2 regions of the Candidatus Mycolicibacterium alkanivorans genome follow, and region 2 is predicted to be linked to the other one. Evidence: riboswitches for the same ligand, from Rfam matches in the RefSeq annotation. Region 2 holds a riboswitch; the other holds the start of a gene.
What was found. Region 2 has a riboswitch for cobalamin ahead of K9U37_RS13370 (VWA domain-containing protein). Riboswitches for the same ligand answer to the same signal wherever they lie in the genome.

Region 1 (4,182 bases), 250 kb from region 2:
TCTTGCTGAACTTCGCCAACTTCTCGGTCAACGGAGTCGTCGCAACGTCTGCGGCACCCACCAGACGGTGGATCTCCCCGAGTTCGGTCGCCGCACCCGTTGCCACGACGATTCCCGCGCCGCTGCCCGCGGTCGCGAAAGTGCCCGAGTACACCATGTTCCGCCGGTCAGCCACCGGCGTGTCGACGGGCAGGGCCACTTCGTCCTTGCGCACCGGCGCCGACTCGCCGGTTAGCGCAGATTCGTTGACCTTCAGATCGTGTTGGCGCACGAGCCGCAGGTCCGCCGGCACCTTGTCGCCAGCCTCCAACACCACCAGATCGCCGGGCACCAGATCCTCAGACGCCACAGCACGTTCCTGCGCCCCACGCACAACCCTCGCACTGGTGCGAACCAGGGACCGCAGGCTCTCCAGAGCGGCTTCGGCTTTCGATTCCTGAATGAAACCGACGGCCGCGTTGATCAAGACCACACCGAAGATCACCGACGAGTCGACGGGTTCCCGCAGTAATGCCGTTATCACACCGGCGGCAAGCAGGACATAGATCAGCGGATGGTGGAACTGCCGCAGGATTCGCAGCACCACCCCCTCGCCTTCCACCATTGGAAGACTGTTGGAGCCGAAGCGTTCTCGCCGCTCGTCTGCCTCGGCCTCGGACAGTCCGGAACTGAGGTCTGTCTCGAGTAGCAGCACCACCTCGTGAGCCGACAGACTGTGATGTTCCGCGTTGGTCAGTGTGGGCATGGCTGGGGCACTCATCTCACATGCGTCGGAGCTGGTGATGAATCCGACGCTAGATGACCCCGGCTCGCGGTGCAGGGGCCATACGTCCCTGGCAGAAGGAAGTTGGTCAGTTGTGCTGGCCATGACCCGCCGGCGCCAGACTCGGCCCGCCCCGGCTCAGGCCGGGTTGAGCAGGCGGGAATTCAGTAGCGCCGAGTCTTTCATCCGATGCAGGCCCTTGGCGGCTGCAAGGACACCGAGGTCGGCCAGCGGTTCGATGATGATCACCGTCATGTAAGCGGCGCCGAAGGTGGCGAGGCTTGCCACGGCTTGGCCGGAGAAGCCCTCACCATAGAGCGCCCAGAACGCCACCCATGTCACGATGCCGGCCTGATAGGTGGTCGACAGCGCCAGCGCCTGGCGGTAACGCAACGCGACGTAGGGAGTATGCGGTGCGATGACGCGGTTGGCGACGAGTTGCAGGGCGAACAGCGGCACCAGCAGCGTGGTGATGTTCATGCCGTACTGCGGCAGGTCGAACGGAGCGAAGAACAGGCCCTGGATCAGCAGACCCGAAGCCAGGCCGATCGCCGCGGGAGCAACACCGAACAGCAGGAACAGCGTCGAACCGAGAATTAGGTGTACCTCGGAGACCCCGACCGGATAGTGCGGGAACACCTGGAAGAAGGTGAACACCAGCGCCGTGGTGGCGGCCGTGCGCATCATCAGTGCGGAGATCCCGCGCTCCTTGATCAACTGCCACGCCGCGTATGCGCCGCAGAGGCCGGCCCCACCGGCGGTGAGGTAACTCAGGATGATCTTCGGACCTTCGACGATCCCCGGTTCGATGTGCATGGTCGATCCCCTTCAGGACGCAACAAGTGGTGCATCGCCCGAGAGGGTATGGCTCGTTGTCGCCACACACCCGATCCGCGAGGCGATGCGCCCCCGGGTGCGGCGCACCCGGCACAGCTGGCAGGTCTTCGGACTTACCGGCATGCACCTCTCGGTGCCCCTACTGGCCGTCGCTTCCCAGCCGCAAAAGTATTTCGCGTACCAGTGCCGATGACGGCGGTCGTTCCTGCATACCGCTGCGGGACAGTCCCGGATTCTCACCGGGTTCCCTCTCGCGATGTGCCAACGTCTCACATCACTCGATTCCGAGACGGGAACTCGCACCGTCCCGGAAAACCTGCTGCAACGAGCACACTACCTTCTGACGGACGATCCGCAATGAAACACTTGTCAAAATGGCGACCGCCTCCTACCACCACGGCAACCTGCGGCAGGCACTGCTCGAGCACGGGGTCGCATTGGCCCGCGCCGGCGGCCCCGATGCGGTGGTTCTGCATGACGTGCAGCGCCTGGCCGGGGTGAGCAACTCCGCCGCTTACCGGCACTATGCCGATCGGCAGGCGTTGCTCGCCGCGGTACGGAACTACAGCTTGACCCATCTGGGCGATGCGATGCTGACCGGAAAGGCCTACATCGAGTTCGCGCTGGCCGAACCCGGCCTGTTCCGCGCCGCGTTCGCGCCGGCCGGCCCGCACCCCGCCGACGAGACGGTCGACCCCGATCGGCATCCGTTCCAGATCCTCAGCGGGTGTGCCGACGATCTCGTCGCCACCGGTGTGCTCACCGCGAGCCGCCGGGACGGGCTCGACGAGGCGGCATGGGCCGCGGTCCACGGCCTGTCCACACTGTTCCTGGACGGCCTGCTGATGGCGGCCGATGCCGAACGCAAGGAACAGATCTCCGACCGTCTGCTCGATCTGATCGCCGAGGGCGTCCGCTGACCCCCTGGTGAGGGGACACGTCACGATCACCAATGTTGACAGTGTTAACTTACCCTGCCATGCTTGCCGATGTTACCGCCGTCAACATGAAAGGCGTCGCTCGTGACAACCGACACCCTCTCCCGGCCACGCACGCGACCGATCGCCATCCTCGCGGTGGTCCTGGTGGCCGCCCTGGCCATCAACGTCGAAACGACCATCGTCAATGTTGCTCTGCCGACACTGAATTCGACCCTGGGTGCCTCCACCCGCGGTCTGCAGTGGATCGTGGACGCTTACAACCTGGCGTTCGCTGCACTGGTGCTGGCCGGCGGCACCGTCGGTGACAAGTTCGGTCGCCGCGGAACGCTGATCACCGGGCTGGTGTTGTTCGCACTCACCTGCGTCGGGGCCGCCCTGTGCACCTCGACCGGCCCGCTGATCGGCATGCGCCTGGTGATGGGCGTCGCATCGGCGCTGATCTATCCCACGACGCTGGCGATCATCACCGACACCTTCCGCGACCCGCGGCAGCGCGCCGCCGCCATTGGCGTGTGGGGTGCGGTGACGGGTCTCGGCGTGGCCATCGGCCCGATCCTCGGCGGTGCGCTGCTCGAGTCGTTCTGGTGGGGCAGCCTGTTTCTCGCGCTGGTGCCCATCGCACTGCTGGCCGCCGTCGCAGCACCGATCCTCATCCCGGCGTCGACGCCGGACCGGCAGTCACGGCTCGACCGCGGCGGACTGGTGCTCTCCGTCGCCATGCTCGGCGCGCTGGTCTACACCCTCATCGAGGCGCCCACCCGCGGCTGGTCCAGCGCTCCGACGCTGGCCGGGTTCGCTGTCGCACTGGTCGCCGCTGTGACTTTCGCCTGGTGGGAGCGCCGGCATCCGGAACCGCTGATCGACGTCACGCTGTTCACCAACCTGCGGTTCAGCGCCGCCAGTGGCGCGGTCACGGTGGCGTTCTTCGCGCTCTTCGGGTTCATCTTCCTCATCACCCAGTTCATGCAACTGTTGCAGGGCTTCGGTCCGCTGGGCACCGGTGTGCGCATCCTGCCCGTGGCGTTGTCGATCGCGGTCGGCTCGGTGCTCGGCACCCGGCTCGCCGTGACCGGAATCGGCACCAAAGTGGTTGTGTTCGTGGGGCTTCTGATGCTCGCCGCCTCGTTCGCCTGGATCACGGTCATCGACTTGAGCGTCACCTACCCGGTGATGGCGATGCAGATGGTTCTTCTCGGCGGCGGGTTGGGCCTGACCACCGCACCGGCCACCGACTCGATCATGGGCGTCGTGCGCCCCGAGCAGGCCGGTGCGGGCTCGGCGGTAAACGACGCAACTCGTCAGGTCGGCGGGACGCTGGGCGTCGCGGTCATCGGGAGCATCTTCTCCACCCTGTACATCCGCCACCTCGGTGACAGCGCGGGGCTGGCGAACACGCCGCAGGCCGCGCAGTCGACCGCGCAGGAAGGCCTGGCGCAGGGTCTCGCGGTGGCCGCCCAGTCGCCCGCGCCGGTCGCCGGGGCGGTGCGCACCGCCGTCGACAACGCCTTCCTCGCCGGGATGCAGGCGGGCTGCCTCACCGCCGCCGCGGTCTGCCTGGTCGGGGCGTTCTTCGTGCTGGCGGTGCTGCCGGCGCATCCCGCCGAAGCGGTCGTGTCGTGACGCGGTTGGACCGGTACGGGC
Region 2 (4,182 bases):
TGGCCTGGGTCTTTGAGGTGTTCGCGGCGGACTACCTCGGCGGTCGCCAGCAGCCCCTCTGCCAGGGGAGTGCGACCTCCCGCAGGCAGGTCATCGAGTCGCCGGGCGGCGATGTCGACCGAGCGGGTCGGGGGCAACGCGACTTCGGCGCCACTGTCTCGGAACGTCACCAGACCAACCCGGTCCCGCCGGCGGTAGGCGTCGAGCAACAGTGACAGGATCGCCGTCTTGACCTGCTGCATTCGCTGCCGAGCTGCCATCGAGCCGGAGGTGTCGACGACGAACAGGATGAGATTTGCCTCGCGTCCCTCGCGTACCGCTCGGCGCAGGTCACTCGCCTGCAGGATGAGCCGTCCGCGGGTGCGCCCACGAGCCGACTGGAACGGCGCCGCTGTGCGAACCGTCTCGAGCAGGTGGATGCCGGTGGCTGCGGCGGCCGAAGGTGTTGCGCCGATGCGGTGTCCGGTCGTGGTTCGCGCGCGGCTGCGGCGCCCGGCCTGGCCAGCGCCGAGACCGTCGACGGTGAAGAGCCTGGCCTTGTATGGCTCACCGGCACCGACGGGTGCCGGTTGATGTGCCACGGATTCACTGCCGCTCGGGCCAGGATCAGAGGACGGCGCCTCACCCTGCTCGGCGGAAGTGCCGTCCCCGCCCCCAGGGCCATCCGGGTTCGGGTCCGGTTCGGGGTCGGTGTGGCCAGTGTTGGGCGGCAGCAATTCATCGAGCTCGCTGTCGCTCAGACCCGGTGCATCGAACGGGTTGCGTCGGCGTCGATGGGGCAGCGCCAGACGGGCAGCCACCCGGAGGTCGTCGGCGGTGATGGCCTCGCGACCCTGCCATGCCGCGTGAGCGGCAGCGGTTCGGGCGGTGACGATGTCGCCGCGCATACCGTCGACTCCGAAAGCTGAACACACCTCGGCGACTGTGTGCAACACCTCCGACGTGACCTCGACGGAGGCCATTCGGCTCTGCGACTCTTCGATACGGCTGCGCAGCCGCTGTTCGGCCTCGGCATAGTGACCGCGGAAACCTTCGGGGTCGGCGTCAAAGAGCAGCCGCCGCCGCACCACCTCGGCCCGCTGGGCAGGTTCCCGCGGCGCAGCGACCTCCACGGTGAGACCGAAGCGGTCCAGCAGTTGCGGCCGCAGTTCACCCTCTTCAGGATTCATCGTGCCGACAATCACGAACTTGGCCGCGTGCGTGACGGAGATGCCGTCCCGCTCGACAGTAAGTTGGCCCATGGCGGCGGCATCAAGCAGAAGATCGACCAGGTGATCGTGCAGCAGGTTGACCTCGTCGACATAGAGGATGCCGCGGTGCGCTTTGGCCAACAGTCCGGGCTCGAAGTGCACGGCCCCCTCGGCGAGAGCCCGTTCGAGGTGGATGGAGCCGGCGACCCGATCCTCGGTGGCGCCGACCGGTAATTCAACGAGCCGCACCGCACGAGTTTCGACAGCGACATCCGCCTCGAATGGGCCGTCCGGCGAGAGCGGCTGCGGCTCAGCTGGATCGGTGGAGAAACGGTCACCGGCAATCACATTGATGGGCGGCAGTATTTGGGTCAACGCTCGCACTAGAGTTGACTTGGCGGTGCCTTTCTCGCCGCGCACCAGCACACCGCCGATGCTGGGGGCGATCACATTGAGCACCAACGCCAGGGCCATATCGTCGAGCCCGTCGGCGGCGTCGGGATTAGCGCCGAGAACGGCAGTGAAGGGGTACAACTGCATTAGGGGAGGCTCCGCTCATCATGGTGACCCGGGACGGGTGCGCGCGAGGCCGGTCTTCGGACTGACCGAGTCCGGCTCCCGTGCCAGCAGGAGCGGCTTGGATCACCGCAGCGGGCCTGTGCCGGACTCTCACCGGACTTCCCAGATTCTCCCCGAGCGGCTTCCGCGCCGTTTCCGACACGGGGGCACACGGGGCACCTCGCGTCTGTCACGCTAGCATCGCCGCCGTGCTGGTCCCCGATGTGCGTCTCACCGTGGTAGGTATCGGGGCGGACGGCTGGGCCGGGCTGCCAGAAGGTGCCCAGTCGGCTATCTGCGCCGCCGAAGTCATCCTGGGGGCCCCACGGCAGCTCGGCCTGCTTCCCGAGGTGGCAGACCAACAGCGAGTCGTGTGGCCCACCCCGCTTCGCACCCAAGTGCCTGCCTTGCTGGCAGCTCACCGCGGCCGCCGACTGGTCGCGGTGGCCTCCGGCGATCCCATGGTCAGCGGGATCGGCAGCATGCTGATCGACCTGCTCGGCGCGGGCCGGGTCAGGGTGACTCCGCACGTGTCCTCGGTGGCATTGGCCCGCGCGCGGATGGGCTGGTCGGCGGAGTCGACCGCAGTGGTCAGCGTCGTTGGACGCGATACGCATACGGTGCTGCGAGAGTTGGCGCCGGGTCGTCGGGTCCTGGTGCTGTCCGCTGACGAACAAAGGCCGGCCGAAGTCGCCGATCTGTTGGTTCCTCGCGGTTACGGGTCGAGCCGGATGGTGGTGCTGGGCAACCTCGGCAGCCCTTCGGAAACGCGGTTGGAGACGACAGCAGGTGAGTTCGCCGGGGTGGTGCCCCGATTGAATGTGGTCGCGGTGGAACTGCTCGGGCCATTGGGGACTGGCTGGGCCACCGGATTGCCTGACGACATGTTTGAACACGATGGCCAGCTCACGAAGCGGGATCTGCGAGCGGCGGCGCTGGCCCGCTTGATGCCCGCGCCTGGCCAGCTCCTCTGGGATGTGGGAGCGGGCGCGGGCTCCGTCGGAATCGAGTGGATGCGCGCACATCCGACGTGTCGCGCGGTGGCTGTCGAGGCGGACGGTGTCCGCGCCGCTCGAATCGGCTGCAATGCAAGAACTCTCGGCGTTCCGGGCGTGGAGATCGTCCACGGCAGCGCACCTGAGGCTCTGAACGGCCTGCCGGCCCCCGACGCCGTGTTCATCGGTGGCGGCGGCACCCGTGCGGGGGTACTCGACGCTTGCCTGCAGGCGTTGCGGCCCGGTGGGCGGCTCGTCGTGCACGGAGTGACGGTAGAGACTGAGGTCCTGCTCGGACAGGCCTATCGGGACCGTGGCGGGGAGCTCACCCGGATCCACATCGAGCGTGCCGCACCGGTGGGCTCGTTCACCGGGTGGACGCCGGCGCGGGCCGTCACGCAGTGGGCGTTCACCCGGCTCTGAGATCATCGAAATCCTTTGTCACCGCGCGGTGTAGCGCTCTTCGTGCACGACGGCCTGCAGGGGACAACGTCCGCGCCAGCCGTGATGCTCGAGGTCGGGGACGTCGGGCAGGCCGGCCACCTGGCCAACACATAACCACGCGACGGGACGCACGTGCGGGGGCATTGCCACCAGTGAGCGCAAGAACTCCTCGCGGTAGAACGACACCCACCCGACACCGAGCCCTTCGGCGGTGGCGGCGAGCCACAGATTCTGAATTGCGCAGATCACCGAGTACAGCCCGGCGTCGGCGATGGCGTGTCTTCCCAGAACCTGCGGGCCGCCGCGGGTGGGGTCATAGCCGACAACGATGCCAAGACCTGATTCGCTGATGCCCTCGATCTTGATTCGGGAAAAGGTTTCGGCCCGTTCACTGTTGAGCGAGGTGGCAAAGATGTCGCGCTCTGCGGCGACATGGTCGCGAAAAGCCGCCAGAGTCCCGGGCGATCGGACGAGGATGAAATCCCAGGGCTGGGACATCCCTACCGACGGCGCCGCGTGAGCGGCCGACAGCACCCGGTCGAGTACGTCGGCGGTCACTGGGTCACCACTGAACTCCCGGCGGGTGTCACGCCGCCGGTAGATCACGTCGTAGAGGTTGCGCAGGGCAGAGGGGGGAACAGCGGTCCTCATCGGCGTCGTCATCCCCGCTCACCTGTCTGCTGTGCTGAGCGGTCGCGGCAGGGGTCGTAGAGATGACTGTCGCCCCCGCAGGGGTCCGGGCGATCGGCGAGGGCGCGGCCCACGAGAATGACTGCGGCCTGGCGCAGCCCGGCCGCCTCGACCTGATCGGCGATATCGACCACCGTGCCGCGCAGGACAAGTTCTTGTGGCTGAGAAGCGCGGTACACCACCACAACAGGGCAGTCCGGTCCGTGCGACGACGTGAGCTCGGCCATGATCAGGCGGATACGGGTGATGGCCAGATGAAGCACCAAGGTCGCTCGGGTCGCCGCGAACGCCGCCAATGACTCAGA

Region 1: linked by a shared signal. The riboswitch ahead of K9U37_RS14530 (energy-coupling factor ABC transporter permease) and the one ahead of K9U37_RS13370 (VWA domain-containing protein) in region 2 are both predicted to bind cobalamin.

Annotation. Positions count from the first base shown of each region.
Region 1 is NZ_JAIVFL010000001.1:2,954,550-2,958,731, forward strand. Features, by position in the region: gene K9U37_RS14525 (cation-transporting P-type ATPase) at 1-760, opposite strand, end outside; gene K9U37_RS14530 (energy-coupling factor ABC transporter permease) at 902-1,579, opposite strand; cobalamin riboswitch at 1,682-1,897, opposite strand; gene K9U37_RS14535 (TetR-like C-terminal domain-containing protein) at 1,975-2,520, shown strand; gene K9U37_RS14540 (MFS transporter) at 2,623-4,161, shown strand.
Region 2 is NZ_JAIVFL010000001.1:2,699,673-2,703,854, reverse strand. Features, by position in the region: gene K9U37_RS13370 (VWA domain-containing protein) at 1-1,730, opposite strand, end outside; cobalamin riboswitch at 1,772-1,935, opposite strand; gene cbiE (precorrin-6y C5,15-methyltransferase (decarboxylating) subunit CbiE) at 1,958-3,166, shown strand; gene bluB (5,6-dimethylbenzimidazole synthase) at 3,185-3,850, opposite strand; gene K9U37_RS13355 (cobalt-precorrin-4/precorrin-4 C(11)-methyltransferase) at 3,847-4,182, opposite strand, start outside.